Regions from separate parts of the Lysinibacillus sp. NPDC096382 genome, predicted to be linked through region 3. Evidence: riboswitches for the same ligand, from Rfam matches in the RefSeq annotation. Region 3 holds a riboswitch; each other region holds the start of a gene.
The links. Region 3 has a riboswitch for S-adenosylmethionine ahead of ACIQZA_RS11065 (methionine ABC transporter ATP-binding protein). Riboswitches for the same ligand answer to the same signal wherever they lie in the genome.
Positions count from the first base shown of each region.

Region 1: another riboswitch for S-adenosylmethionine. It lies ahead of ACIQZA_RS10100 (cyclase family protein); the one in region 3 lies ahead of ACIQZA_RS11065 (methionine ABC transporter ATP-binding protein).
Region 2: another riboswitch for S-adenosylmethionine. It lies ahead of ACIQZA_RS22895 (bifunctional homocysteine S-methyltransferase/methylenetetrahydrofolate reductase); the one in region 3 lies ahead of ACIQZA_RS11065 (methionine ABC transporter ATP-binding protein).

Region 1 is NZ_JBIWFC010000005.1:155,417-166,290, forward strand. It holds gene ACIQZA_RS10060 (ABC transporter ATP-binding protein) at 1-590, opposite strand, end outside; gene ACIQZA_RS10065 (sensor histidine kinase) at 1,174-2,526, opposite strand; gene ACIQZA_RS10070 (response regulator transcription factor) at 2,523-3,191, opposite strand; gene ACIQZA_RS10075 (VOC family protein) at 3,478-3,924, opposite strand; gene ACIQZA_RS10080 (aldo/keto reductase) at 4,210-5,055, shown strand; gene ACIQZA_RS10085 (winged helix-turn-helix transcriptional regulator) at 5,137-5,520, opposite strand; gene ACIQZA_RS10090 (MFS transporter) at 5,631-6,815, shown strand; gene ACIQZA_RS10095 (YuzC family spore coat inner layer protein) at 7,085-7,495, shown strand; SAM riboswitch class I at 7,643-7,748, shown strand; gene ACIQZA_RS10100 (cyclase family protein) at 7,848-8,585, shown strand; gene ACIQZA_RS10105 (serine hydrolase domain-containing protein) at 9,108-10,535, opposite strand.
Region 2 is NZ_JBIWFC010000024.1:31,952-42,825, forward strand. It holds gene ACIQZA_RS22880 (SEL1-like repeat protein) at 38-1,324, shown strand; gene ACIQZA_RS22885 (methyl-accepting chemotaxis protein) at 1,880-3,169, shown strand; gene ACIQZA_RS22890 (protoporphyrinogen oxidase) at 3,436-4,824, shown strand; SAM riboswitch class I at 4,950-5,048, shown strand; gene ACIQZA_RS22895 (bifunctional homocysteine S-methyltransferase/methylenetetrahydrofolate reductase) at 5,394-7,241, shown strand; gene metH (methionine synthase) at 7,234-10,665, shown strand; gene ACIQZA_RS22905 (GNAT family N-acetyltransferase) at 10,743-10,874, shown strand, end outside.
Region 3 is NZ_JBIWFC010000006.1:109,831-120,704, reverse strand. It holds gene ACIQZA_RS11100 (3-hydroxyacyl-CoA dehydrogenase/enoyl-CoA hydratase family protein) at 1-2,055, shown strand, start outside; gene ACIQZA_RS11095 (acetyl-CoA C-acetyltransferase) at 2,484-3,656, shown strand; gene ACIQZA_RS11090 (acyl-CoA dehydrogenase family protein) at 3,805-5,589, shown strand; gene ACIQZA_RS11085 (arsenate reductase family protein) at 5,954-6,310, shown strand; gene gcvH (glycine cleavage system protein GcvH) at 6,484-6,864, shown strand; gene ACIQZA_RS11075 (toprim domain-containing protein) at 7,300-7,641, shown strand; gene ACIQZA_RS11070 (thioredoxin family protein) at 7,657-7,959, shown strand; SAM riboswitch class I at 8,024-8,128, shown strand; gene ACIQZA_RS11065 (methionine ABC transporter ATP-binding protein) at 8,418-9,446, shown strand; gene ACIQZA_RS11060 (methionine ABC transporter permease) at 9,436-10,104, shown strand; gene ACIQZA_RS11055 (MetQ/NlpA family ABC transporter substrate-binding protein) at 10,190-10,874, shown strand, end outside.

The DNA of each region.
Region 1 (10,874 bases), on a different contig from region 3:
TGATCTATTTCAGATAATAGATGGCTCGAAATAATAATTGTCATTCCATATTCTTTAGGAAGTCGTTTAATCAAATTACGAATTTCGATAATACCAGATGGATCAAGTCCATTCGTTGGTTCATCTAAAATAAGTATTTCAGGATTATGTAACAATGATGCAGCAATACCTAAACGTTGCTTCATCCCAAGAGAAAAGCCTTTTACTTTTTTATTTGCAGCATCCTTCAAACGAACAATTTCTAATACTTCATTGATGCGTGACTTCGGTACACCTAAAATTTTTCTTAATGCTTCTAAATTTTCATAGGCCGTTAAATGTGGATAATAGGAAGGGTTCTCTACTAATGAACCAACCTTTGCTAAAATATTAATTCGTTCTTTCTTTAAATCTTTTTGGAAGATTTTGATTGTCCCAGAAGATGGCTTCATTAGACCAAGAAGCATACGAATCGTCGTAGTTTTTCCCGCTCCATTAGGTCCTAAAAATCCATATATTTCACCTTTACGTATTTTTAAATTTATATTTGATACAGCTTGCTCTTTAGCAAAGCTTTTTGATAAGTTTTCTGTTTGTACGATATATTCCATTGTCCTCACCTCTGTACTTATCATAAGAAATGAAGGTTAAAAACAGGTAAGGCCCAAGTTTAAATTTTGTTTAAAAAAAGGCTATTTACCATAACGTGAGGTTGATTTCCGTTCCGGCTGGCCGCTTTGTTGCTGCCGCTTCGCTTTCGCACAGAAAAAACATTTGTAGCTGACGCTTTGCTTTCGCTACAGAAAACATTTGCCGCTGACGCTTCGCTTTCGCGCAGAGCAGAGCTTCCTGGGGGCGCCCGATGAGCCGCTTGGGCCAACACGAGGTTGGTCACGAAGGCGTTATCACAGGATGTGATGCTCTTAGCCTTCGTTCTTCTATCGCTGATCCCCGAGGAGTCGCCCAGTCTTCACTCCAATCAACTTATTTACATAACGTACGTTTTAACAAAAAAGAAGATATCTTATGAAAGCAATTCCAATCCCTTACTTTAAAGTACTACTCCGTTCTGCTTTCCCACGGATTCTGTGTCGATTATGAATCAAAAAATAGCACGCCACAAAATTTGCTGGAATACTATTTGGACAATCACTCTAAGTACAAAAAATGAAGCAACATGCTTCACGAATCATTCTATTTGTAGCGTTTAATTTTAATCTTTGTGCCGGATTCGCTAGACTCGATATCCCAATCTAAATCCATGCCCTTCACCATAATATCAACAATCGATAAGCCGATACCGGCACCTTTCGCATTGGATTCATTTTTCATTCCATTTCCGTGATCCTTTATAATAAATGCATCATAGCGCTCCGTTGATTCGGTTTGGACGCCAATATATTTCCCGCTGCTCGCATGACGTAATATATTTTGAAATAAATTATCAAATATACGTCCAAGCCAAATCGGGTCAATTTGCCATTCATTTTTCTCAAATGGCTGTAGCTCAATATTGATTTCAAAACCTTCCTTTTCAAACACTGGATACCATGTAGTCATTTGCTCACGCACAAAACGTATAACGTTGATTTCTTTCGCCTCAAATTTATATTTACTAGCCGTCAGCAATGTATAAGACATTAAATTTTCTATTAAAGCGTCGATATTAACAATCGATGTTTCCATTGCCTTAATCGCTTGCTTTCCATCCTCTGATATTACCTCTTTACTAATTGAAAATGATTGTGCCCGTATTTTCGTTAATGGTGTTCGTAAATCATGTGATAAATTAGCAATCAATTCACGTCTTAGCTGTTCTTCCTTCTGTTCACGATTCTTACTTTCCCTAAGCTCACATACCATGCGATTAAAACTTTGTTCAAGCTGACCAATTTCGTCCTTCTTCTTGACCTTTGTTGCAATAGGTAAGCCGTCTACATCACGAATTTCCATCGCTTCCTGAAGGCGCAATAGTCGTTTTCGAATCCCTCTGAAGAATAAAAAAGATATAGCAATGAAAAATAAAATAATCACAATAACGCCAACAATCAAAAGGTTCCCATACTGTTCATAAACATTTCTAAGAGGTGGATTAAAAACCTCTCTAGGAATCTCAACGACGATAAACCCATTTGATTCGTCCTGTCCTAAAAAAGCTATAACTGTAAACGGATCTTCCCCATAATGATCTTTTATAAATTTTGTCGTAAATGCTGGCGTCCATTTTAATGGTAGTTGCTCTGTCGCATTCAATGTTGTAAGTAATGTACCGTCCTCACTTACCCAGAACATGGATGACTTAGGGTACTGATCCTCCCAATTTTTAAAATGTTGAGCAATGGTTTCCTCTGTGACATTTTTTATATTCTTAGCTTCTACAAGCCATTTTTCCTCTACTTCGCTTTCTCTGAGAACTTCACTTGAAAAATCAGTTTTTCCTATTCCAAACATAAAAGCGGCAATAGCAAAGTATGATAATTGAACAATAGAGATGGCTAAAAAAATAATTAACATATACTTAGCTAATAATGATCGAAAAAATTTCATAGCTTCACCCTATATCCAATACCTCGAATGGTTTCGATAATCGTCGGTTTGGCTGGATTAATTTCTATTTTTTCTCTTAAGTATCGAATATGTACCATTAATGTTTTATCGCCTTCTATGTAGCTTTCTCCCCAAACACCTTCATAAAGCTGTTCCTTCGTTAAAATTTGATTTAAGTGGCGAATAAAATATTGTAATAAATAGAACTGCTTACCTGTTAATTGAATTTCTTCATCGGTCTGCTTATTGATAATCCGCATATCTTTCGTATAGACTTTTAGATGCTGAAGATCTAGCACATCATCATTCTTTTGATATCTTCTTAGTAAAACCTCAACACGAGCTATAAGTTCATCTGGGTGAAATGGCTTTGTCAAATAATCATCTGCGAAGTTAAGTCCCTCTATTTTATCCTCTACAGCAGTTCGTGCTGACAGCATTAAAATCGGGATTTCTTTATTTTCTCGCTTAATTCTTTTGCCAATCGAAAAGCCATCTAAGCCTGGTAGCATTACATCCAATATAGCAATATCCTTAGAGGCAATGTGCTGATCGACCTCTTCACCAGATTCAAGCCATGTAACCTCATATCCTCTTTCTGTTAAATCCTTTGTAACCCATTGACCAATCTCTTTTTCGTCTTCTATGTACAATATGCGATACAATGGTAGTCCTCCCAATCTAAGCTAGATTTTAGAAATAAATGTTATTCTGTATTATACGACTTCATAGATTTGTACTCAATCGTTGTATGTAAAGTGAGAGATTCATTTTATAAATGCTCGAACATCCTATCTAGGGTTAGGTATGTCGATAAAATTGAAAAGTTGAGTGATAAATTTTAAAAGTTAGATGATAAAACTAAAAAGTTGCGCGATAATCAATTATGCCTTGGATAAAACAAGCTAATATTAAAAAACGTATTTGGATTCCCCAAATACGTCTATATCTTTAATTATTAGTAATAATCAACATATCATTATCATCAAACTGCCACATGTCTCCATAGGCAACTTCCCAATAGTAGCCATTGGGATCTTGGAAATAGCCACTATAGCCACCCCAGAATACAGTTTCTGGCTCCTTGACGATTTTAGCTCCTGCCTTTTTAGCTATATCAAATACTTGATCTACCTCATCTTTAGATTTTCCATTATAAGCGAGTGTAATTCCGTTAAAGCCATCTCCTATCGTAGGTGGATTTGCTTCGTTAATATCTTTTACTAAACGATCCATCGGAAATAGTGAGATTTTTGTCCCCCCATTATTAAAGAAAATAACATCCGGGTTTGTTTCCTCACCATAAACCATCACTTCAAACCCCAGACCCTCTCGATAAAATTTAAGAGACTCAACCATATCTTTTACACCCAATGTAAGTAAATTTAAACGATTCATCCCACTCTCTCCTTTTTAAAAGTATCAATTACTTATTCTATTTCAAGCATTGAATCCCCTTCCACAAACTGTATATTCGCTAATATACCATTATTTGTAACGAACGTAGAGGCTGAACCACTTGAACTAATAAAAAAAAAAATTTCTTACAGCGAACCATTGATATTCCACAAAAGTTACCTCCACGTTTCTATGAAACCAAAAAGTGCGTACTTTTTTTTGCTCTGGCATGAAAGCATAATAAGAAAGCAACCAAAGCATTAACAAAAATCGGAGGACAAAAAAATGATAAATCATTTACAAGATACAATCACATTAAATAATGGCTTACAAATGCCAGGAATGGGTTTAGGCGTATTTAAAGTAGAAAATGAAGCTACAGCAGAAATGGTGAGAAATGCTATCGAGGTCGGTTACCGTAGTATCGATACTGCCGCTATTTATGGCAATGAAGCCGGGGTTGGTGAAGGTATTAGACAGGCGCTAGCATCTACTGGTTTACAACGTGAAGATTTATTTATTACATCTAAAGTCTGGAACGATGGCCTGAGCTATGAAGAGACAATTGCAGCTTACGAGGATAGCTTAGAAAAATTAGGGCTAGATTATTTAGACCTTTATCTTATTCATTGGCCAGGTAAAAATAAATTTGCAGAAGCTTGGAGAGCACTCGAAGATTTATACGGGCAAGGGAAAATAAAAGCTATTGGGGTATGTAATTTCCATGTATCACACTTACAAGATCTTCTGAAAACAGCTCGTATCAAACCCGTTATTAACCAAGTGGAACTTCATCCACGATTACAACAAACTGAGCTACGTTCATTCTGTGAAGAGCACAATATACAACTGGAAGCTTGGGCCCCATTAATGCAAGGTGGACTTCTTGCTAATGAAACTATTTCAAAAATAGCAGAAAAATACGGGAAATCAAATCCTCAAGTTATTTTGCGCTGGGATATTCAAAATGGTATCGTCACAATTCCAAAATCTGTGCGCAAAGAACGTATGATTCAAAACGCTAATATTTTTGATTTCACACTAACTAATGAAGAGATGGCGATCATTAACGCCATGAATCTAGATCAACGTGTTGGACCAAACCCAGTTAATTTTGATTTTGTCATGTAAACGATAGCTATGTAAACGTGAAAGAGACTGTCTTATTTTCTTAGTATAGAAAACTTTTTAGACAGTCTCTTTCCTATCTATTTAAGATGTATGCTTTATTGCGATATCTTCGTCACGTTGCATTAACAGTACATCTTCACCTTTATCTTGTAGCATTTCGATATGTTTTTCACCCCAAGTGCAAAGAATGTTCAGCACAGGGTCCATCTCTTGACCATAAGGTGTTAACGAATATTCAACTTTTGGCGGTACTTGATTGAAAACCTTACGATTAATTAATCCAGACTGCTCTAATTCACGTAATTGGCTTGTTAGCATTTTTTGAGAAATGCCTGGAATCAATCGGCGAAATTCATTCGTACGAATCTGACCATGGTGGTTAAGATGACAAAGAATAATAGGTTTCCATTTACCCCCAATTACTTCAAGAGTGGCTTCGACACCAATATTATAAACTTTTTTCATTGTAAACCCCCTGTTATATTCAAAAGTAACTAAAAGTACCCTACGTAACTTTCTAGCATGCATGAATATTACTATACACTATACAAAAAATCAAAGGAGATATTAATAGAATGAATGATACAAAAGCGCCAAATGCTAAATTCACATTACTCGCACTTGCAATCAGTGCATTTGGTATCGGCTCTACAGAATTTATAAGCATCGGACTGCTACCATTAATTACAAAAGATTTTACTATAACATTAAGTACTGCAGGTTTAACCGTATCCATATATGCACTAGGTGTAACTATTGGTGCACCGCTTTTAACAGCATTAACATCGCGCCTTAGTCGCAAAAAAGTGTTACTGCTCGTTATGGTGCTGTTTATTATCGGTAATTTACTTGCAGCCTTAGCACCCTCATTCTCATTACTACTAACTGGGCGTGTTATTTCGGCATTGGCACATGGTGTGTTTATGTCCATTGCCTCTGTGATAGCTGCAGATGTTGTGGCACCAAATAAACGAGCAAGTGCAATAGCTTTTATGTTTACAGGACTAACATTAGCAACTGTGACTGGTGTCCCACTAGGAACTTTTATTGGACAAGTAACTGATTGGCGGATGTCGTTTATTTTCATAGTTATCATAGGTATTATTGGATTAATTAGTAATGCCTTGCTTGTGCCAAGTCACTTATCGAAAGGTAATCCAATATCCATTCGAGATATTGGTAAAGTATTAGGGAATATTCGAATGTTATTAATCCTCTTTATTACTGCAATTGGGTATGGTGGCGCATTCGTCGTATACACCTATGTTTCTCCTATTTTAGAGCAGTATATGGGCTACTCACCAAAGGCAATTGTCGTGATCTTAGTTGTATACGGTATTTTTGTTGCCATCGGAAATACATTAGGTGGTCATTTTGCGAATAGTAACCCTTTACGCTCTATCTTTATTATCTTTATAGGATTAGCATTAGCACTACTCGGCATCAACTTCTTTTTAGAATCATCAATCATAGGATTAATAATGGTCTTTATGATGGGGCTATTTATGTTTATGAATGTACCAGGATTACAGCTTTATGCCGTTCAGCTTTCAGAAAAATATACACCATCAGCTATTTCAATGGCTTCAGCATTAAATATTTCGGCCTTTAACATTGGTATTTTTCTAGGATCATACATTGGAGGAATTATTGTTAGCCACCAATCATTAGCTCATACTCCTATATATGGATTCGGTATGGTGATGATTGCCGCAGTTACTACCTTCCTATCGTTACACTTCGATAGAAATAAACAATAGATTTCTCTAGAATAACATTAATGAAAGGAAGCCTTAACCATACATAAGGCTTCCTTCTTGTTTTTATCCCATTTTAAGGAAATTATCGTCAAAATAGGCCTTGAAAAATTCTAATGCCGAGAACTGAGTCCCAAAAGAACCTGATATATACTCTTTTTCATTCCACTCGAGCCCATTTTGCTCATGATTTTCAAAGCATCAGCTGTTAACACCGAAAGTCTATATTGCACATAAGATACTGTATCAGCTATAGGATAGGAGGAATTTAGTTGTATTACAATCCTTATCCGTATTTTGTCTATCCTAATTATTATCCGGCATGGGTAATGGCAAATCAACCAACAATTCAACACCCTTCCAGCCATCTAGCAATGCCGACAACCCCAATGAATAGAAGTCCATTTCCAATCGTCAATACAAAGAAATTAAAGACTTCCGCGAATCGGATCAAGGTTATTATGCAGCAAGCACAGTTACTTACGGATAAAATTGATGAATCCGAGCAATTTGCACATGATCTTATGAACGCAGCACAACAATCAAATAAAACCGAAGTTGAAAAGTTAATTTCCTCAACAGGCATTACTGTAAAATTCGAAACTACCTATACACCAGATGGATTTCGTATAACATTTACTGAAAGTAGCTGTTGTAAGCTAACACTAATTTTAGGTTGGTGAAGAGTTGGCCCTTTGAAGAGGGCCTCTTTCTTTTACCTTTAGCATCATTATGAATTTTAACCTTGTATCCCCATCAAACTTGTAAACTATAAAAAAATATGCTAAAGTGTTTGTAAACATTATTTCTGAAAATTCTTATATCGCATTTTCTTATCAAGAGAGACGGAGGGATTGGCCCTATGAAGTCTCAGCAACCAGCCTATAGGTATGGTGCTAATTCCAATTGGCAAAATTCTGCCTTGAAAGATGAGAAGACTTACTTCAGTTGCTTTGCACGAGAGTCCTCTTCTTCAAGGAGGACTCTTTTTTTATTGTTGCATTCAAAAAAATTAAAAGAAAGCAGGGAAATAGTATGGCAAACGAACTTTTACAAGCAATTCAACTATTGAAATCAAAAAAATGGGTAGACTTAACGCATACATTTGGTCCAAATTCTCCACATTTCTTTATGTTTGATGATGCTAAATTTGAAACATTATTTTCACATGATGATGGTTTCTTTGCACAGCAATTCACTTTCCCAGGGCAATACGGAACACATATCGACCCACCTATCCATTTTGTGCGAGATACACGCTATCTAGATGAATTGGAGCTAAAAGAACTAGTACTACCACTAATCGTTATTGATAAATCGAAGGAAGCCGACGTAAATAACGACTACACGTTAAGTGTTCAAGATATTCTTGACTTTGAAGCTGAAAATGGGGAAATTGAAGCAGGTACCTTTGTTGCGTTCCGTACCGATTGGAGTAAACGTTGGCCAGATAAAGAATCTTTCAGCAACAAAGACGCTGATGGCAATAATCATATTCCTGGCTGGGGATTAGAAGCGTTACAATTTTTATTCAACGAACGACAAGTAAGTGCTATTGGCCACGAAACTTTTGACACGGATTCAGCAGCAGATTTCCGTAGAAATGGAAAATTAGACGGCGAATATTTTGTGCTAGAGCAAGATACTTACCAAATTGAGCTTATGAAAAATTTAGATAAGCTACCTCCAAAAGGCGCTGCTATATTCAATATCGTGCCAAAGCCTGAAAAAGCATCTGGATTCCCTGTCCGTTCATTTGCAATATTACCGTAATATAGCAAAAGGTCTGATTCAAGTACGCTTAATATAGGGTAAATAGTATAATAAAATAAAACTAGACCTTATATTTAGAGGATTTGAGTTTGATTATATATAATAAAACTTTATAATCAAACTTTTATTTGTATATAAAAATACATCCATTAAATCTTTATTGAGATAATGGATGTATTTTTTATTGTGGTCTTTTAATAAAGATAGATAATTTTCTTATTCCACAATCGGGCCAGATTGTTGAATAACAGTCTTTTTAAGAAATGTTACCTAACGACGCTTGTGCAAAAATAATATTGTTGTTTAATTTACAATAAAGTCATTTAAAAAATAATATAGTTGTTTAAAAATCCTTATTCCGAACGAACAAGTTAGTGGAAGTAATAGTAATTAGGTTTGGCTGGGAAAATTGTCGATGATATTAAAAAAGACACCGAAGTGTCTTATGTTTTTCAAATTAAGCATACCGATAAATTGAAATTTAATTACTTAACATTTTGCTTATCTTGGGAGCAATGTATTTTATCGGTGAGTGTATACAAACCATGTAATGCTTGCTGTTAATAATGCTGACGAAATCAAAGCTGTAAGAACACTATATGTTCGCCAAATAAGTATCGTTGACCAATCTAAAGCACAGCACAGTATACCCAGGGCAATCGTAGCGATCAGGAAAATAATTGTTACGATTATTCTCTTTTTTGTCATTGGCTGCCGCTCATTCGTTTTCCTTCTGCGTAATCCTAAGAGAAATAACAAAACGGCCAATAGGCAAAGAATAATTGTGATAGACGACAAAGTGATATCCAAAAGCTGTGTGCCGCTTATTTCATATGACTGAGTTAGATTGCCGTCTAATATATCTTTAACTTTTAGTACCAGGTTTATATTGGTATTTGCACCGTTGCTCAGCAAGCAGACGGCTGTTCGTTCATTTAGCAGTATGGCTACTTCGGTTCTGAAATTTGGATTGCCCCCAGTGTGTTCTATAATCGTTTGGTCGGCGTTTACCGACCAGCCTGCCGCATAATGCATATCGTTGACAGCCGAAACAGACATATCACCCCTATGTGATTTTTCGATAACCGTGTGAAATATTTCGGGTATGTCCTGCACAATACCCATCTGTATACCCATCCAACGCGCCATATCTTTTGTATTAGAAATGATGTAGCCTGCGGGTTTATTCCCCGCATAATCCGGAGCTTTAAATGGAGTTGTCATAAAAAAGGAAGTACGGTAGCCCTGTGCCAACTGTCCAGTGGCTTGAGCATCTTCTTTATAAGCATACGTCTGGTGAAGACCTAACGGCTGAAATACCTGTTCCCTCATAAAGTCTTCATAGCTTTGTCGCGACACAATCTCAATAACCAAACCCAATACGTCATAATTAACGGTTCCATAGTTATACTGTTCACCGGGAGGGAACGCCAATTCAGCATCTACGAGCATTTCCACAGTCTTTTGCAACATATCCGGTGTATTGCCTTGTGGAATATTTTGAGTATGCCTAATATTTGTTAGACCACTGGTATGGTGAAGAAAGTTATTTAGTGTAAGGCTTTGCATATCAACAGGTTTCCCTTGATACTTTAACGTAAACCAAGGTAAATATTTTTGGACAGGGTCAGTCATTGAGAGCAGCCCTTGTTCTTCCAACAGCATAATACCCATACCGGTAAAAGCTTTACTGACCGAAGCTAACTCATAGAGTGTATTTTCACTTGCAGACAACCCCTTTTCACGGTCTGCATACCCTGAAGAAAAGTAGAACACTTCATCATCAGCAAGTATTGAGATTGACATTCCCGGCACACCTGATATACGAGAGGCATCATCTAGCAACGCTTGTATTGCCGCAGATTTCGAATCTGACAACGCATAACTTTGTGTTGCGAATCCTGAGAATAATATAAATATCGTTAATACAAAAACAATAATCTTTTTCATAAACTCTCCTTTTCGAAAAATTATAAGAGAATAATATAAATAACCTACTTTTACAACTACTAAACTAATTTTAATTTATCTTTCTATTCACCTATATAATATCAAGTAATTGTGAAGAGTTACACTTAACGAATAGAGCGTTAGTTCAATAAGAAAAACGATCTTCAACAATCGGGCGCGATTATGAAGTACCGCTGTAGAAAATGATCAAACTTTTTTATAATAGGCAAACTAAAAAATGCTAAAGAAGCATCCATTTTGATTAATCTTTTTTCAAAATGATGCTTCTTATTAATCTTAGTGTAAGGATTTACGAGGTGTTTTTGTTCAAACTTTATT
Region 2 (10,874 bases), on a different contig from region 3:
ATAATAGTGGCAAGATAGAGTGCAAGGGGGGAAATGAATGTATGGGCAATTTTTAGCAAAAAAAAATAAAGAGCGAATTGTATCTCTGCAAAAGCTCACGCAAACAGATGATACATGGTTTGCGCAAAACATTAATTTAATAACAGTTGAACAAGTACAATTAGCAACCTTGCACAAAATACTATATCAAGTTGTGCAAGGACTGTTGAAAAAGAATCAACAACGACATTTACAAATTATACATCCAGAACAGACGAAGTCAGTACAGGAGAATGTGCTAACGCTTTTAGCTGAATATGATGATTTACTGCGTGATGCAATTCCACTCCCTATCTATATATTTATTTGGCAAATTTCTTCTCTGGAGAGGTTATCCAATTGCAATGAAGTTGTTGATGATGTACTTGATATATTGGAATGGTATTTTATTCACCAAAATGAACAGGTTGAGGCGTTTGATGAAGAAGATCTAGATCATGAGGAAATTATTGACTTATACAAAGATGCCATTGAGGAACAGGATACAGATGCACAATTTCAGCTTGGCGAATATTATAGCGTAATTGACGGCGAATATTTCCGACCAGAAAAATCAATAAAGTGGTTTGAGTTAGCAGCGTCACAAGGAAATGCCGATGCACAATATGCACTTGGTAATTTTTATTTTGAAGGTCTAGGTGTTCAAGAAAACTATAATAGAGCTTTTATATTGTATGAGGCTGCAGCAAAGCAGGGGCATCCAGATGCTGCGAATAATTTAGCAGATATGTATTTTAACGGTGAGGGAGTACTAGAAAATTTGGTACTTGCGAAGAAGTGGTTCGACTTTGCTGCACAACAAGGTGTGGCAGAGGCAATGTTTACCCTTGGAATTATTTACGAGCAGGGATTAGGAATCGACAAAAATGAGGAGCAAGCATGTAGCTACTATAGAAGATCCGCTGAAGCAGGCTATGTCGAAGCGCAATACAGGCTTGGAGGAATCTATTTAGAGGGACGGTTAGGGCAACCTAAAGATGCGAACCGTGGATTATTTTGGTATGAAAAAGCTGCAGAGCAATATCACGTCGATACCTTTTATGATTTGGGCTTTATTTGGAGCCAAGGGTTAACAGGTATACGTAATATTGAAAAGGGTATTCATTGGTTTAAACAGGCTGCTCTGCAAGGGGATTCGGAAGCTAAATTACAATTAGGGCACATTTACAATAAAGGAGAAGGAATAGCTAGAAATATTAAAGAGGCAATAAAGTGGTATGGACTTGCAGCAGAAGCAGGAAGTGAGGAGGCTGCAATTTTACTGCAAGAGTTGAAAGGAATATAAGTATTTTTTATTAAAAAATAACAGGTATTTAGATTCGATTATTAACGTTTTGTATACAGGTCTTAAGTTCTTATTGAGGGTATTTCGTAGGTTTATATCACTACGAATGAATGATTGTAAAAATATTAATATAACAAAGAGGTAATTACTTCAAACTAAAACTCGGAAAAAAATAAGGATAAAAAATAGAGATGATGTAAATTGGCTACCCAAAAGTATTGTGGTAGCTTTTTTATTGCTTTAGATAATAGGTTAGATAACAGGGACTTTTTATATAATTTAAGGAAAAAAATGTATATCCGAAAATTGACAGCTATTTATAAAGTGTATAATGTATATGAGTGATTTTGAAAGAGTAGTTAGTAGTAATAGCTAGTAATAAGATTGCTATTTTTAGCTGATGGTAGCCCGTAGCAGAAATCAGCGTTCTAAGTAGTGTGATGGCTTATTACCAAAAGTTGGAGATGAATCTTCCTGATCTTTCATATTTTTGGTAGACGAAATTAGATTTTTCTCAGCTTTTCAAAAGTACACGGCATGAAAGAGGGTAAATGTGTGATTTTTCAAAAACAGAGAAAGACAACGGCGTTAGATTTAAAGCAATACACTGTGAAAATGGATATAGTGAATTGCCATTCAATAAAAAAGCAAATTGATTTGCTCAAATTGACAAAGAAGGATTTACAATATTTAAAAGCCTTTCAACCTTTTGTAGAAGGCAATATTGATAATATTGTTAATCGATTTTATGAAATGATTGGAACTGAACATAGTTTAGTAGATATTATTAATAGACATAGTTCTGTGGAGAAGCTGAAAATTACATTACGACGTCATATTATTGAAATGTTTAATGGTAAGATTGATAATGAATTTTATCAAAGACGAATAAAGATTGCTAAAGTACATGTCCATATTGGGCTTAAAACACAATGGTATATTTGTGCGTTTCAAGATTTAACAGCGTCATTTATTGACTTGGTTGAAGAACATGTTATTCATCCAATAGATCAGCTTAATACAATTCGAGCCATTTCGAAAATTTCCAATTTTGAGCAACAATTGGTTTTAGAGGCGTTTGAGCACACAATTGAGCAACTTCATGAAAAAATGGAACATAGAAAAGAAGCGATAGAGCAAGAAATCGTAAAGTCTTCGGAAGGTCTTGCCACAATATCTCAGGAAACGAATAATTCATTTCACCGCTTAAGTGGACAATCAGAGGAAATTAAACAACTAGCGAAAAAATCACTTCAAGTGTCGACTATGGCTGAGAGTCAGGCATTAGAAGGTCGTGAACGCTTAAAGAGTCAATCGCAAAATATGAATACTATTATTTGCTCACTTGATGATATAGACGAAAATATTGCACAGTTGGCAGATATGTCAAAGGAAATGGAATCGATTATGAATGTTGTGACGAACATTGCTAATCAAACGAACTTGTTGGCTTTAAATGCGGCAATAGAAGCGGCTCGTGCTGGAGAAGCGGGTAAAGGCTTTAGTGTTGTTGCAGATGAAGTGAGAAAACTATCGATCCAAACAAAGGAATCTGTCACATCGGTAGCAACGTTACTACATAAAACGAATGAGCGGACAGATAAACTTGTCCATTCGCTTAGTAATATTCAAGAAGAGGTAGCCTCTGGTGAGGAAAATATGGTTCAAACGGAAGGGCAATTTACTAACATATTAGAAGCTATGACCGAGGCGAAAGACCAAAATGGTCGGATGGAAAAAGAAGTACAAGCAATAGCAGAAGTACTAAGTGAATTAGGTATTGCCTTTAACGAAGTGAAAAATTCAGCTGGAAAATTAGCTAGCTTTGCACAAAATTTAAATTAATGAAGAGAAAAGGAAAGAAAATTGTTGTTTCCTATTAAGGCGATACATACTTTAGGGCACAAATAACACTATATCAACTGTTAATAGATAATTTCCGAAATGGAGGTAAAAGCCTCTAGCGAATATATGTTATTTGAATATAAAAAAAATGGAGCTGTCCAATGTGTTGGATAGCTCCATTTTTGCTAAATTTGTAAAGGGTTTAACGTAATTTTCGATAAAAAAAGTTTATACTAAATAAAGAACTAAAAATAGGGGCGGTTAATATGAAAACAGTTGTTGTATTAGGTGGCGGAATTACGGGATTGTGTACGATGCATTATTTACAACGCCAAGTTCAGGAGAAAAACTTAAATGTAAAACTTGTGCTTGTTGAAAAAAATACATACCTTGGTGGCAAGCTTCACTCTGCATATGAACAAGGATTCATCATGGAAACTGGAGCAGATTCTATTGTAGCGCGTCATAAAGGTGTCATGGAGTTAGTAGAGGAACTAAATTTTGAACAAAATCTTGTATATAACGAAACAGGTATTTCGTATATTTACACAAATAATGAGCTACATGCCATCCCAGCAGACTCAACGTTCGGTATTCCTATGAGCTTACAATCTCTCGAGGAAAGTACGCTTGTATCAGAGGAAGGTAAAAAAGAAGTGTTAAAGGATTTAACAATGCCGAATGAAAGGTTTACAAAGGAAAGCTCGATTGGTGAATTTTTAACGTATTATTTAGGTGAAGAGCTTGTTCAAAACCAAATAGCACCGGTACTTGCAGGTGTATATTCTGGAGATTTAAATCAACTTTCAATTGCTTCTACTTTACCGTATTTAATCGATTACAAAAACGATTACGGTAGTATTATTAAAGGTTTCGATGCAAACAGGGAACAATTTGTGAAAGCTGCCAATAAAAAATTTATTTCATTTAAAAATGGTTTATCGTCACTAATTGATCGACTTGAAGAAACATTAACGGATGTAGAAATTATAAAAGGGATTGCTACTACTAGTGTTAAAAAGCAGGAGAATCTATACGCTGTTACGTTAGCAAACGGTAAAATGATTGAAGCGAATCATGTTGTATTGGCACTGCCAAATGAAGCGGTACAAAGCTTATTACAGGATGAATCTTTGAACGGCTATTTTGAACGATTTAATACTGCATCCGCCATTACGATTTATTTAGGATTTGATGTTCCCGATAATAGATTACCTGCAGATGGAACAGGCTATATTGTGTCACATAATTCGGATGTTATCTGTAATGCAGCAACGTGGACAAGCCGCAAGTGGAAACACACTTCAGCAGAAGGAAAATTACTTGTACGGCTTTTTTATAAGAGCATTAACCCTGAGTATGAGAAATTGCGTTTGATGTCAGATGAAGGGTTAGCAGCTGTTGCTCTAGAGGATGTAAGAAAAAGTTTAGGGATTGAGGAAAAACCAACTATTGTTGACGTGACAAAATGGATCGACCAGATGCCGAAGTACGACTTGGCACATCGTGAAGCGTTGCAAGGTCTCTTACAAGAGCTTGAGAAAAACTATCCGAACTTATCAATAGCGGGGTGCTCTTATTTCGGAGTAGGCATAGGTGCGTGTATTCAAAATGGTAAAAAAATTGGTGAGGAACTTGTAGAAAAACTATCGTAATTGTTTAATATAAATCAAAATTTTATAAATTTCGTAAAAATTATCCTTTGTTCAGTGAAATAGTCTTGACTCAATCGTTCGTAAACGATATGATTCTTTTAATTATTTAAAAAATTCATACTAAATTCTTATCAAGAGAAGCAGAGGGACTGGCCCTATGAAGCTTCAGCAACCAACTTATTGTCAGGTGCTAAATCCAGAAGACCGTGTGTCGAAGATGAGAAGGAAAACAATTACGAAACGTAAAAGCCTTCTTTTTTTGTGAAAGAAGGCTTTTTTATTTTAACTATTTTCGGCGGGTGTCCAAACATCCGCCGAAATAGAGGAACTCAGTCTAAGAACGCCACGTCCTGTGGCAACGACTGAGTGACCAACTTCATGTTGACCTAAAGCCTTCGGCGGATGTCACGGAATCGGCAAGGAGTTCTTAGAGGATAGTAGGTTAATATTATCGCATCCATGCGATAACGGCTAACTGACCTGCAGCGTGCAGGCCAAAGCACAAAGCCCAATTCAGGACGAATTATGCCGAGGCATAATTGATAGAAAAAGAAAGAGAGGTTAGTTTTATGGGATTGCTTGAAAGGTTAAAAACACATGTTCTTACAGCAGATGGTGCAATTGGTACAGTTTTATACGGCTATGGTTTGGAGTACTGTCATGAGGAAATGAATGTACAGAGACCTGAATTAATTGAAAAGATTCATAGAGAATATATAGCTGCTGGTGCCGATATTATTCAGACGAATACTTACGGAGCTAATGCCATAAAATTAGCCCGCTATGGATTAGAATCTCGTGTACAGCAGTATAATGAAGCCGCTATAACGATTGCAAAACGTGCAGCAACAGATGGTGGGCAATTTGTTTTGGGTACTATTGGGGGAATCCGTGGTATTCGAAAAAGTGATGCAACGTTAGAGGAAATTTTAGCAACCATTGATGAGCAGGCAACGGTTTTACTTGCAGGAAATCCAGATGGCCTTTTACTTGAAACCTATTATGATTTTGAAGAGCTAACAGCGACTTTATCAATGCTACGAGCTAAAACGAAATTACCGATTATTGCTCAAGTTTCTATGCATGAACCCGGAATATTACAAAATGGAATGAGCTTAAATAACGCCTTACATGAACTTGAAGCGTTAGGTGCTGATATCGTAGGTGTTAACTGTCGCTTAGGTCCTCACCATACTATCCAAGCATTTGAAGGGGTAGAGCTTCCTAAGCAGGCATTTATGTCAGCGTATCCGAACGCCTCTCTTCTTGATTTAGAGGATGGGCGTGTCGTTTATGAGTCGGAGGCTGATTATTTTGGTCGAGCAGCTGTAGAGCTTCGTGATCAAGGGGTTCGTTTAATTGGTGGCTGTTGTGGTACGACACCAAAGCATATTGCTGCAGCGAAAAAGTACTTAGAGGAGCTATCCCCGGTTGAGGAAAAGTATACAAAGCCAGAAAAAATAGAGATTGTTCGTGAGGCAGAGCCAGCAAATTATGAGCCATTACATGAAAAAGTAAAACGTGAACGCTCGGTTATTGTGGAGTTAGATACACCAAGACATTTAGAAATAGAAGGCTTTATTAAAGGCGCAAAAAAAATATATGAGGCGGGCGCGGATGTAGTCATGATGGCAGATAATTCACTCGCTTCTCCAAGGATTAGCAATGTCGCAATGGGTGCCTTACTGAAAGAAACGCACGGGATACGCCCTTTAACCCATATAACATGCCGAGATCGTAATTTAATTGGACTTCAATCACATTTAATGGGATTAAATGCACTAGGGATTCATGATGTTTTAGCGGTTACTGGAGATCCGACAAAGGTAGGCGATTTCCCAGGAGCAACTAGCGTTTATGACGTATCGTCAATGGAGCTAATCCAATTAATAAAACAGTTAAATGAAGGTGTTTCGTTCTCAGGGAAACCGCTTCGTAAAAAGGCAAATTTCTCTGTAGCGGCTGCATTTAATCCTAATGTACGTGTACTGGATCGCGCTGTCTCTCGATTAGAAAAGAAAATTGAACATGGAGCAGATTATTTTATTTCACAGCCTGTTTATACAAAGGAAAAAATCGTGGAAATTCACGAGGCGACAAAGCATTTAGAAACTCCAATTTATATAGGTATTATGCCAGTAACGAGCTATAAAAGTGCGGAGTTCTTACATCATGAAGTACCAGGCATCAAACTTTCTGATGATGCGTTAGCACGTATGAAGGCTTGTGGTGATGATAAGGAACGCGCAACACTAGAAGGAATTGCAATTGCTAAAGAATTAGTAGAAGTAGCAGCGGAATATTTCAATGGTATTTACCTCATCACACCATTTTTACGCTATGATATGACGCTAGAATTAATGAAAGTTATTGAGCAATTGGATGAAAAGAAAAAAGGGGTAAGTATAAATGGCTAAGCACATGATTGAAGAGCAACTAGAGAAACGAATATTAATTCTTGATGGCGCAATGGGAACAATGCTACAAAATGAAAATTTATCGGCAGAGGATTTTGGCGGAGAGGAATATGATGGCTGTAATGAAAATCTTGTGCTAACTAGACCAGATGTGCTTGAAAAGGTACATAGAAAATATTTAGAGGCTGGAGCAGATATTATTTGTACAAATACATTTGGGGGTACACCACTTGTATTAAATGAATATGATCTAGGTGCGAAGGCAGAAGAAATCAACAAACGTGCTGTAGAAATTGCACGCAAAGTAGTAGAGGAGTTGTCAACATCCGATTGGCCACGTTTTGTAGCGGGAGCGATGGGACCAACTACAAAAACCCTGTCGGTTACAGGTGGAATTACATTTGATGAGCTAGAGGAAAACTTTTATGTTCAAGCAAAGTCATTAATCGAAGCCGGGGCGGACGTTCTGTTGTTAGAAACTAGTCAGGATATGTTGAATGTTAAGGCGGGAACATTGGGGATATCTCGTGCTTTTAAGGCAACTGAAAAAGAGCTACCTGTGATGATATCCGGAACAATTGAACCGATGGGAACGACACTGGCCGGCCAAACAATTGATGCTTTTTACATTTCCATCGAGCATATTAAGCCATTGTCAGTTGGCTTAAACTGTGCGACTGGACCAGAGTTTATGACTGATCATATTCGTTCACTAGCAGAGCTTTCAACAGGCTATATTAGCTGTTACCCGAATGCAGGTTTACCGGATGAGGAAGGCTGCTATCATGAGTCACCTGAATCATTGTCACAAAAGCTAAAAGGCTTTGCAGAAAAGGGCTGGCTAAATATTGTCGGAGGTTGCTGCGGTACAACGCCAGCACATATTGCGGCTATCAGAGAGGTGCTAAAGGGCGAAAAGCCGCGCCAATTACCAGATGTTACGCATGGTCATGTAGTATCAGGGATCGAGCCATTGGTTTATGACGACTCTATGCGTCCATTATTTATTGGAGAACGGACAAATGTTATCGGTTCTCGTAAGTTTAAAAATTTAATTATTGATGGGAAGTTTGAGGAAGCGGCAGAAATCGCGCGTGCTCAGGTGAAAAATGGAGCACATGTGATCGATATTTGTTTAGCAAATCCTGACCGCGATGAACTGGCGGATATGCGTGGCTTTATGCAGGAGGTTGTAAAAAAAGTAAAAGTACCTCTTGTGATTGACTCGACAGATGAAAAAGTAATTGAGGAAGCACTTAAGTTTTCTCAAGGGAAAACTATCATTAATTCTATTAACCTAGAGGATGGCGAGGAGCGTTTTGACGCTGTTTTACCGCTAGTAAAAAAATATGGAGCTTCTTTAGTTGTAGGTACAATTGATGAGCAAGGCATGGCGGTTGATCGACATCGCAAGCTAGAAATTGCTGAACGTTCATATAAATTGTTAACAGAAAAATGGGGTATTGCTCCTGAAGATATTATTTTTGACCCATTAATGTTCCCAGTAGGTACAGGAGATGAGCAATATATTGGCTCGGCACTTGAAACGGTGGAAGGTATTCGCCTTATTAAGGAGAAAATGCCACGTACATTAACGGTGCTTGGTGTAAGTAATATTTCGTTCGGATTGCCACCAGTAGGTCGTGAAGTACTGAATGCCGTATATTTATATCACTGTACACAGGCTGGTTTAGATTATGCAATTGTTAATACGGAGAAGCTAGAACGTTATGCATCCATTCCAGAGGAGGAAATTAAGCTAGCAAATGATTTACTCTTTAATACAAATGATGAAACTTTAGCTGTCTTCACAGATTTCTATCGTGATAAAAAGAAAGAAAAAACAGAGGCGGATATTCCGAAAACAGTAGAAGGTCGCTTAGCCTACTATATTTTAGAGGGTACAAAGGAAGGGCTTATTGACGATTTAGATGCGGCTCGTGAAATTTTCGAAACATCGCTTGAGATTATTAATGGTCCTTTAATGGATGGAATGGCAGAAGTTGGGCGTTTATTTAACGATAATCAACTAATCGTAGCAGAGGTATTACAATCAGCAGGGGTTATGAAGGCAGCAGTAGCGCATTTAGAGCAATTTATGGAGAAAAATGAAGAGAGTGCTGGTAAGGGGAAAATGGTACTTGCTACTGTAAAGGGCGATGTGCATGATATTGGGAAAAACCTTGTCGATATTATTTTAAGTAATAATGGCTATAAGGTCATTGATCTGGGTATTAAAGTAACACCTTCTCAGTTAATAGAAGCGATTCGCAAGGAGAAGCCGGATTTCATCGGGCTTTCAGGCTTACTTGTAAAATCAGCACAGCAAATGGTTATTACTGCTCAGGATTTCAAAGAAGCGGGTATTGACGTACCTATTTTAGTAGGGGGAGCGGCATTATCTCGTCGCTTTACTGAAACAAAAATTGCCGGCGAATATAATGGACCTGTCATTTATTCAAAGGATGCGATGCAAGGATTAGAGCAGGCAAATCGGTTAATGGGGACAGATACACGTGCCGATTTCTTAGCTGAAATTAAGGAATCTCGTGAAAAACGCTTAGAGGCAGACGAAAAAAGAGCGGCTCGCCCTGCAAAAGAAATAATTATAAAGCCTGTGCGTACAGTAAAGGAAGCATCTGTCTTTCTTCCAGCTGATTTACGACGCCATGTAAAGAGAGAATATGCTGTTTCGCATTTATATCCATATGTTAATATGCGGACATTACTTGGACATCACCTAGGTTTAAAGGGTCAAGTACAGCAGTTGCTTGATGTGGGTGATGAAAGAGCAACAGCGTTAAAAGATTTAGTCGACGACTATTTACAAAGTGACCTATTGAGGCCGTCGGGTGTGTATCAGTTTTTCCCTGCTCAAGCCGATGGGGATGATGTAGTCGTTTATGATCCAACAGATAGCAAAACAGAAATTGAACGATTTACCTTCCCTCGTCAGCAAGTTGAACCGTTTTTATGTCTTGCAGACTTCCTTAAAACAGTAGAAAGCGGTGAAATGGACTATATTGCCTTAATGGTGGTAACAGCAGGACAAGGAGTTATGGCGCAGGCTCGTCAACTAAAAGAGGAAGGGAAATTCCTCGAAAGTCATGCATTACAATCTACTGCCCTTGAGCTTGCAGAAGGTTTCGCGGAACGTATGCACCAAGAAATTCGCGATCAGTGGGGCTTCCCAGATGCGACAGATTTTACAATGCGTGATCGTTTCGCGGCAAAATATCAAGGACAGCGCTTCTCATTCGGTTATCCAGCATGTCCGAACCTAGAGGATCAAGAGAAATTGTTTGGCTTATTAAACCCGGAGGACATTGGTGTACATTTAACGGAAGGCTTTATGATGGAGCCAGAAGCGTCTGTTTCAGCAATGGTCTTTGCACATCCAGATGCTCGATATTTTAATGTGTGATGCTAGGAAAAGTAGTAAAATCTTATGTAATAGTAGCAATTTGCCGAGGCGTAATTGATGGTTAGGACGTGAGCATGATGATTCGATTCATGGAAGAGAAAGATTTACCCGAGATTTTAGATATTTACAATGACATTATTTTAACGAGCAAAGCTGTTTATCGATATGAAACACAATCGTTAGAAGAAAAAAAACAATGGTTCAAGGAG
Region 3 (10,874 bases):
AATTTAGCGATTAAACAAAGTCTATATGAAAAAATTGATGCTGTACGTAAGCCTGGCACAATTATTAGTTCTAACACATCTGGCATAAGTATCGATGCAATGGCAGAAGGGCGTTCAGAAGATTTTAAAAAGCATTTCCTAGGAACTCACTTTTTCAACCCGCCACGCTATTTGAAATTACTTGAAGTCATTCCGGCAAACACAACAGCGCCTGAGGTTGTAAGCTTTATGAAAACATTTGGCGAAGATGTGCTTGGAAAAGGTGTCGTACTTGCTAAAGATACACCGAACTTCATTGCCAACCGTATCGGAACGTACGGTTTACTAATTACTTTACAAGAAATGATGAAGGGTAGCTATTCGGTTGGTGAGGTGGATTCTGTAACAGGTCCACTAATCGGTCGTCCAAAATCTGCAACATTCCGAACGCTGGATGTTGTTGGTTTAGATACATTTATCCATGTAGCGAAAAACGTTTATGATCAAACAACTGGTGAAGAGCAGCAAGTATTTGCAGTGCCAGAATTCCTACAGAAAATGGTCACAAACGGCTGGTTAGGAGCAAAATCAGGTCAAGGGTTCTTCTTGAAGCAAGGTAAAGAGATTCTTGAAATTGATCCAGACACACTAGAATATAGCCCGGCAAAAAAATTAAAAACACCTTCTATTGAGATGGCAAAACAAACTCGTGGATTAGCCAATAAAGTAAAAGCACTAACATATGCGAAGGATCGCACAGGAGAGTTATTATGGGGTATCTTCGCTCCAACGCTAATTTACTCGGCACAGCTACACGGTGAAATTGCTGATGATATTGTTGCGATTGACAATGCTATGAAATGGGGCTTCGGCTGGCAGCAAGGGCCATTTGAAATATGGGATGCAATTGGTGTCAAAGATTCCGTAGCTAAAATGGAGGCTGAAGGTCGTGAAGTGCCGGCATTTGTCAAAGATATGTTAGCAAGCGGCTTTGAAACTTTCTATTCGGAAATTGACGGTGATTTAGCGTATTATAATGGCACTGAATATGTAAAAGTGCCAGTTAATGAAAAAGAAATTAACTTAAAACGCTATAAGAAAAAGCATGGTGTTATTAAATCAAATACAGGTGCTAGCTTAATAGATTTAGGTGACGGAATTGCCTTACTTGAATTCCATTCCCAATCAAATGCAATTGGCTTAGACATTATTCAAATGATTAACTTTGCAGTCGATGAAGTAGAAGCTAACTATAAAGGCTTAGTCATCGGTAACCAAGGGAAAAACTTCTGTGTTGGTGCGAATCTAGGAATGATTTTAGTAGAAGCACAGGATGATAATATTTTTGAGTTAGATTTCGTTATTAAAGCATTCCAAGATGCAATGCAAAAGATTAAATACGCTCGTAAGCCTGTTGTAGCAGCACCTTTTGCTATGACACTTGGTGGCGGAGCAGAGGTTTGCTTACCAGCTGCACATATTCAAGCAACAATGGAAACGTATATGGGCTTAGTGGAAGTCGGCGTAGGATTAATTCCTGGCGGCGGCGGTAATAAGGCACTTTACCAAAAATTCATCAAAGGGCTACCAAATGGTGTTGAGGTAGACTATCAACATATTGCAAATAAAGTATTTGAAACAGTTGCGATGGCAAAAGTTTCGACGTCTGGCGAAGAAGCACGTGAAAATAACTTCTTAAACTTTGCTGATGGGATTTCTGTTAACCCAGATCACCAACTATATGATGCAAAACAAGCTGCACTAGCGCTTTATGAGGCAGGCTATCAACCACCTGTACCTGCGAAAGTTCCTGTAGTCGGTGCATCAGGCTACGGTACGCTATTAATCGGTGCGCAAGGATTGTTTGAATCAGGCTATATTAGTGAACATGATTTAAAAATAGCTAAAAAATTAGCGTATGTCATTGCTGGTGGTAAAGTTCCATATGGCACATTAGTAGATGAACAATACCTATTAAACCTTGAGCGTGAGGCGTTCCTAAGCTTAGTTGCAGAACCTTTATCTCAACAAAGAATGCAACACATGCTTTTAAAGGGAAAACCGCTGCGTAACTAACTTTAACTTCTTTCAGCAGGAGTCTCCTAACTCTATAAGTGGTGAGATGAATGCGAATTCAAGTCACTTTTCAGCGGGTATCCAACATCCGCTGAAATAGAGGAACTCAGTCTAAGAACGCCACGTCCTGTGGCAACGACTGAGTGACCAACATCGTGTTGGCCTAAAGCCTCCGGCGGATGTCACGGAATCGGAAAGGAGTTCTTAAAGGATGTTAGCCTAAGATCATTGCATCCATGCGATAATGGCTAACTGACCTGCATCGGTAAAAACGCCACGTCCTGTGGCATTACCGAAATGACCGACATTGTGTCGGCCCTCGTGCAGGCCTAAGCACAAAGCCGATTCCGGACGCAATTATGCCAGAGGCATAATTGATAATACGAAATTAACCATACTTGCACATGAAACAAAGGGGGATTAATACGATGCGTGAAGCCGTTATTGTAGCAGGAGCACGAACTCCGATTGGAAAAGCGAAGAAGGGTTCTTTAGCAACAGTTAGACCAGATGATTTTGGAGCGGTTGTTGTCAAAGAAACATTAAAAAGAGCGGGCTATGAAGGTCCGATTGACGATTTAATTTTAGGGTGTGCAATGCCAGAAGCTGAGCAAGGCATGAACGTAGCACGTAATATAGGAGCGCTTGCCGGGTTACCAGATACAACACCAGCGCTGACAATTAATAGATTCTGTTCATCAGGTTTACAAGCAATCGCTTTTGCAGCAGAGCGTGTTATGCTAGGACATTCTAAGGCGATTCTTGCTGGTGGAGTCGAGTCTATGAGTATGGTGCCAATGGTAGGTAATACACCTCGCTTAAATCCAACGCTAGCAGAAACTGCTCCCCAATATTATATGGGGATGGGGCACACAGCAGAGGAAGTGGCACGTCAATACAATGTAAGTAGAGAAGATCAGGATGCATTTGCTGTTCGTTCACATGAGCTTGCAGAAAAAGCGATTAAAGAAGGTAAATTCAATGATGAAATCGTACCAATCGAAGTAGAGCAGCATTATGTAGATGACAACAACAAGCCACAGGTGAAAAAATTCACGTTTAGCATGGATGAAGGTGTACGTCCAGGTACATCTGTAGAAGGTTTAGCGAAGCTTCGTCCAGCCTTCCATGTTAAGGGCAGTGTTACAGCTGGTAATGCCTCTCAAACTTCAGACGGTGCAGCGGCAGTACTTGTAATGGATCGTGAGGAAGCAGAAAAGCAAGGGCTTACACCAATGGCGAAGTTTTTAGGCTTTGCAGTTGGTGGTGTACCTCCTGAGGTGATGGGTATTGGACCAATCGTGGCGGTACCTAAAGCACTTGAAATTGCAGGGTTAGTCATTGATGACATTGATTTATGGGAAATTAACGAAGCATTTGCGTCACAATCCTTACAGGTCGTACGTCAATTAGGCATCGACCAAAATAAAGTAAATGTCAATGGTGGAGCGATTGCCGTAGGTCACCCACTTGGTGCAACTGGAGCCATTCTAACATTAAAGCTTATTCATGAATTGAAGCGTCAAGGTAAGAAGTATGGCGTCGTGACAATGTGTATTGGTGGCGGAATGGGTGCTGCAGGGGTATTTGAAATTTTATAACTTAATTCAACGTTCGAAGAAATAGGGATAGTTGCTAGATCAGCTTGGAGTGCAGCGTTTCCGGTTGCCTCCGAACACAGTGCTTCAAGCTTTTCTATATATTGGGGATTAAAGCTACTAACAATAGATAAATAGGGAGGAATTTAGCATGACAGAAAAAACAACGGATTTCATTAAAGGCGGCGGATTTATTATTGAAGATGTGGAATTAGATCGTGTATTTACACCAGAAGATTTCACAGATGAGCATAAAATGATTGCTAAAACAACTGAAGAGTATGTAGCAAATGAAGTGTTACCAGTCGTTGAAAATTTAGAACACCATGAATTTGAGCATTCGGTTCGTCTACTAAAAAGTGCAGGTGAACTCGGCTTATTAAGCGCAGATGTACCTGAAGAATATGAGGGTCTGGGATTAGACAAAGTTTCTTCTGCATTAATCGCAGAAAAAATGTCTGTTGCTGGCGGCTTCTCTATTACACATGGTGCGCACGTAGGTATTGGTTCTTTACCAATTGTACTTTTCGGAAATGAAGAGCAAAAGCAAAAGTATTTACCGAAGCTTGCGTCAGGTGAATTAATTGCTGCTTACGCATTAACTGAGCCAGGTTCAGGTTCTGATGCATTAGGTGCAAAAACAACTGCGAAGTTAAATGATGCAGGGACACATTATATTTTAAATGGAGAAAAGCAATGGATTACAAATGCAGGCTTTGCAGATGTATTTGTTGTCTATGCGAAAATCGATGGTGATAAATTCACGGCATTTATCGTTGAACGTGACTTTAATGGCGTTTCGGTTGGCGCAGAAGAGAAAAAAATGGGGATCAAATCTTCATCGACACGTACATTAATCCTTGAAGATGCAGAAGTACCTGTAGAAAACCTTTTAGGTGAAGTAGGTCGCGGACACGTAATTGCTTTTAATATTTTAAATATCGGGCGCTATAAATTAGGTGTTGGAACAATTGGTGGCTCAAAGCGTGCATTAGAGCTTGCCATTCAATATACAAACCAACGTCAGCAGTTTAAAACAAAGCTGTCTGATTTCAATCTAACAAAAGAAAAACTATCAACAATGGCATCGCACTTATATGCATCTGAGTCATTAAACTATCGTACAGTAGGTTTATTTGAGGATCGTTTAAGCCAGCTAAGCCCAGATGAGCAAAAGCAAGGGAAAGTGATTGCTGGCGCAATTGCTGAGTATGCTATTGAATGTTCTATTGCTAAAGTATTTGGTTCTGAGACTTTAGATTACATTGCGGATGAAGCGGTTCAATTACACGGTGGTTACGGCTTTATGGCTGAATACGAAGTGGAGCGTATTTATCGTGATTCTCGTATTAATCGTATTTTTGAAGGTACTAATGAAATTAACCGTATGATTGTACCAGGTACATTTATGAAGAAAGCATTAAAAGGTGAATTACCATTGCTACAAGTTGCTCAAAACTTACAACAAGAGCTGCTTATGCTAATGCCTGAAGATGTAGGCACAGAACCGCTAGCACAGGAAAAATATCTTGTGAAAAATGCGAAGAAAATTGCTGTATTAGCAGCAGGCTTAGCAGCACAACGCTACGGCGCGAAGCTTGATCAAGAGCAAGAAGTATTGGTGAATATTGCTAATATCGCAAACCAATTATTCGCGATGGAATCAGCTGTATTACGTACAGAAAAAGCGATTGCTCGTGACGGTGCTGAAAAAGCGCATCAAAAATTACTGTACACTCAAATCTTCTGCCAAGAAGCATTTGCAGAAATTGAAAAAGAGGCAAAAGATACGATTCTTGCTTCAGCAGACGGCGACGCTGCACGCATGACATTGTCTGCACTACGTAAATTAACTCGCAACAACCCATACAACTTAATCGCGAAGAAACGCGAAGCTTCTGTTAAATTAATTGAAGCAGAAAAATTTGTAGTTTAATATGCAAAATAACCCTAGCTATCCGAGATGTGATAGCTAGGTTTTTTTGTTTGTTGAAAATAAAAGTGTAGCTCTTTGGCAAAACGAGGGGTTGATTTCCGTTCCGACTGGGCGCTTTGTGCGATTGTTGGCATGTTATCAGCGATTCTTAGTATCTTATCGGTGCTCGGCATTTTGGAGCGTCTAGCCACTCTCTGCGCTTTTGTTGCGGCTCATCGGATGCTAGTGGCCTGGAACTCCAATTAACCCACGGTTAGCATGAGGAGTTTCATTTTGGTTCGTAATGGTTATGATGGTATACTACAGAAAATGAGGGATACACTGAAAATGTAGTTCCTAAAAATGATAGTAGAGGAGCCTATAAATGACGATTCAATTTATTCAATATCCGAAATGTACTACTTGCAAAAAAGCTCAAAAATGGCTAAATGACAATGGGGTTTCATACGAAGAGGTACACATTGTCGAACAACCACCTACAAAGGACGAATTATCAAACTTATGGCAAGCTAGTGGACAACCTTTAAAGAAATTTTTTAATACTTCTGGTATGAAATATCGAGAGCTTGGCTTGAAAGATAAACTTGCTGCAATGACTGAAGAAGAGCAGCTTGAACTGCTGGCATCAGATGGTATGTTGATTAAACGTCCGATAGTAACCGATGGAAAAAAAGTTACTTTAGGGTTTAAAGAATCAGATTTTGAGCAAGCTTGGAAATGACGCTTGTAACTTGTTTCAGTAAAGGTTGTATGTAGTGAAAGCGAAGCGTCAGGTCAGAAGTCTTCACCTCTATATGGTTGAGATGAATGAGGCATAATTGATTCTTGTTTTTATGGTAGAAGTATGGCACACTGAAAATGAATATATTACATATTTATGGAGGGGTTTTTTGCATGAGCACACCTAAAGACTTACGTTACTCTGAAGAGCACGAATGGGTAAAAGTAGAAGATGGTAAAGTACGTATCGGTATTTCTCATTTCGCACAAGCTGAACTTGGAGATATCGTTTTCGTTGAGCTTCCACAAGTTGGCGACGAAATCAAAACTGATGATCCATTCGGTAGCGTAGAATCTGTTAAAACAGTTTCTGAATTATACGCACCAATCTCAGGTACAGTAGTTGAAGTAAATGCAGATTTAGAAGATAGCCCAGAATTCGTTAATGAATCACCATATGAAAAAGCATGGATGATCGTAGTAGAGCCTGCTGATGCTTCAGAAATTGAAAAGCTTATGACAGCTGAGCAATACGAAGAAATGATTGCAGAATAAGACAAGCCTTTAGCTTCTTTCAGCAGGTGTCCAAACATCAACTAAAAGAAGTTAAAGCCTCCGGCGTATGTCACGGAATCGGATAGGAGTGCTTAAAGGATGTTAGCCATCATCGCATCCATGCGATAATGGCTAACTGGCCTGCATCGGTAAAAACGCCACGTCCTGTGGCATTACCGAAATGACCGACATCGTGTCGGCCATCGTGCATGCCTAAGCACAAAGCCGATTCCGGACGCAATTATGTCGAGGCTAAATTAATCAGAAAAACGTCGGAAACTACCGACGTTTTTTATTATCCTCATTCATTCTTCCACTATAGTTGGTGAAGTAAATGCAAGTATATTCCTTTATTAATAGGTATCTAACTGTATCAACGACAAGGTTTATTGATATAATGAATTATAAGGGCTATGTCTAAATGGGGGTGGCGTGATGTTCGAGGGAAAATGCTTAATTGTCGAAGGCCGATCGGATAAACTTCAAATCGAACCTATTTTAAATGAAGACGTAAAAATACTTTGTACAAATGGTACAATTGGTGTGCATCAATTAGAAGAGCTACTCGATCCATATGAGGGTTGTGAGCTTTATACATTTTTTGATGCAGATACATCAGGTAATAAGCTACGGGCATTAATGGACAGACATTATCCAGAGGCTGAGCATTTACGGACGATGCCAACATATAAGGAAGTTGAGACAACTCCGAGGAAAGTGTTAGCGGCGATATTGCTTCGTGCACATTTCTCAATCCATAATGAGTATATTTTGTAAGGTTGCGTGAAAAAGATGGAAGAATGGTCAATAGAGCAGTGGAACGCGGCTATCCAGTCCGGTGAAAAGGCTGCCTTTTATTTATATACGCCAATGTGTGGAACGTGCGCAGTTGCATCGAAAATGATGATGGTTGTTGAACAATTGTTGCCACAACTACAGGTTGGTAAAGCGAATATAAATTTTATAGAGCAAATAGCTTATGATAATAAAATCGAAAGTGTACCATGTTTACTCGTATATGAAGGCGGAGAAATGACAGCAAAGGTTTATGCCTTTCAATCTGTACCGTATTTATACGAATTGTTAAAAAATTAATTGACGGAATATTAATCGCGTGGTAAAGTAACAAATATATTAAAAAAACAATAAATATATCGAACTCTTATAAAGAGCGGCGGAGGGAAGTGCCCTATGAAGCCCAGCAACCATCACAAACGTGAAAAGGTGCCAAATCACCCAAAGATTTATCTTTGAAAGATGAGAGAACGGTTTAGCGTATAAGTTACGTGACCCCTTCTACTTGTCTATAAGTGAAGGGGTTTTTTTAACTTCTTTCAGCGGATGTCCAAACACCTGTACCTGTCACTACGCTTTCGGTACAAAAGAAATCCGCTGAAATAGAGGAACTCAGTCTAAGAACGCCATGTCCTGTGGCGATAAAACGAAGCGACAGCAACACGGTTTTATCTGTGCGAAAGCGAAGCGACAGCAACAACAACGACTGAGTGACCTTATGCCGAGGCATAATTGATATGAGAAAAGGAGAATTCGCTATGATTAATCTTCAAAATATTACGAAGAAATACAAAACTACGAATGGCGAATTAACAGCAGTTAAAGACGTCAACCTTTCTATTAATAAAGGTGAAATTTTCGGCATTATCGGCTATAGTGGCGCTGGTAAAAGTACAATGATTCGCTTGTTAAATGGGTTAGAAAAGCCTACATCTGGTACGGTGACGGTTAACAATCAAGAGTTTTCATCCATAAAGGGGCAAAAGCTTAGGGATGCTAGACAAAAGGTAAGTATGATTTTCCAGCATTTCAATTTACTTTGGTCTAGAACTGTTGCAGAAAACATCGCTTTCCCACTCGAAATCGCAGGTGTGCCAAAGGCAAAACGTGAAGCACATGTGAAAGAATTGATTGCACTAGTTGGCTTGGAAGGGCGCGAAAAAGCATATCCATCACAACTATCAGGGGGACAAAAACAACGGGTAGGTATCGCTCGTGCACTTGCTAATAATCCAGAGGTATTGTTATGTGATGAGGCAACATCCGCACTCGATCCAGAGACGACAGATGCTATTCTTGATCTACTTGTCGATATTAACGAACGATTAGGTCTAACGATTGTGTTAATTACACATGAGATGCACGTTATTCGTAAGATTTGTCATCGTGTAGCGGTTATGGAAGCTGGAGAAATTGTAGAACGTGGTGAAGTATTACAAGTATTCCAAGCTCCACAAGCGGCCATTACGAAAAAATTCGTTTCTCAAATTACAGATACGAAGGAAACACAGGAAACTGTGGCACAAATTAAAGCAAATTATCCTAATGGACAACTTGTGAAGCTAATCTTTGTAGGAGAAAAAACAGAGCAGCCTGTCATTTCACATCTTGTGAAACAGTTTGATGTAGAAGTAAGTATTGTACATGGTAATATTTCGCAAACGAAAAATGGAGCGTACGGTACACTTATTGTGCAAATTGATGGCTTAGTGGCCAATGTTGCTGCTGCACTTAGCTACTTAAATACAGTTGAAGTACAAACGGAGGTGATTGCAAATGCTAACTAGTCTCTTTCCGAATGTCGACTGGGAAAAAATGTGGGACGCTACGTATGAAACATTGTACATGACAACAATTTCTACGGTCATCACATTTATACTTGGATTAGTAATTGGAATCTTATTATTTTTATCAAGTCCCAACCAACTATGGGCCAATAAAATTGTGAATTTTTTAACAGGATCAATCGTTAATATTTTCCGTTCGATCCCATTTATCGTATTGATTATCTTATTAATTCCATTTACGAAATTTTTACTCGGCACAATTCGTGGCGCAGACGCGGCTTTACCAGCATTAATTATTGGAGCTGCACCATTTTATGCACGAATGGTATTAATTGCCTTGCGCGAAATTGATAAAGGTGTTATTGAAGCGGCTCGTTCAATGGGTGCCAAAACGTCAACGATTATTTGGAAAGTATTAATTCCCGAATCGTTACCAGCGCTTATTTCTGGTCTTACTGTAACGGCTGTAGCGCTTGTTGGTTATACTGCGATGGCAGGTATTATCGGTGCAGGTGGTCTAGGAAACTTAGCATTCTTAGATGGCTTCCAACGTAATCGCTCAGATGTAACTTTAATGGCGACTATATTAATCTTAATAGTAGTATTTATTATTCAATGGATTGGCGACTTCATTACAGCGAAAACAGATAAACGTTAAAAAGAGCATCACACTACAAACATTTGGTTATCTCGGTTTTATACCGCTAACATATTTAATATAAGTAAAAAGGGAGAGTAATAAAATGAAGAAGTTATTAACAGGTTTATTTTTATCTGTATTAGTACTAGCTCTAGCCGCTTGTGGTGCTGGTAAAAAAGAAGAAACAGGCTCAAGCTCATCATCTAGTGATAGTGACAGTAAAGAAAATGTAACATTAACAGTAGGTGCTTCGAATACACCACATGCTATTATTTTGGAAAAAGCAAAACCAATTTTAGCTAAAGAAGGCATCGATCTTAAAATTGAAAAATATCAAGACTATGTATTACCAAACCAACATTTAGAATCTGGCGAACTTGACGCGAATTACTTCCAACACCTACCTTTCTTAGAGCTTAGCATGAAAGAGAATGGTTATGACTTTGTAAATGCTGCTGCTATTCACATTGAACCAATCGGAATTTACTCTAAAAAATATAAATCTCTTGAGGATCTTCCAGAGGGGGCAACAATTTTACTTTCTAGCTCAGTTTCAGACCACGGTCGTATGCTTTCATTGTTAGAAGCTAAGGGCTTAATTAAATTAAAAGATGGTGTTGATAAAACAGCAGCAGAAATAAAAGATATCGCAGAAAACCCTAAAAACTTCAAATTCGATGCAAATACAGCGCCTGAAATGCTTGTACAAATGTACGAAAATAATGAAGGTGATGCGGTTCTAATCAACTCGAACTTTGCAATCGATAACGGCTTAAATCCATTGAAAG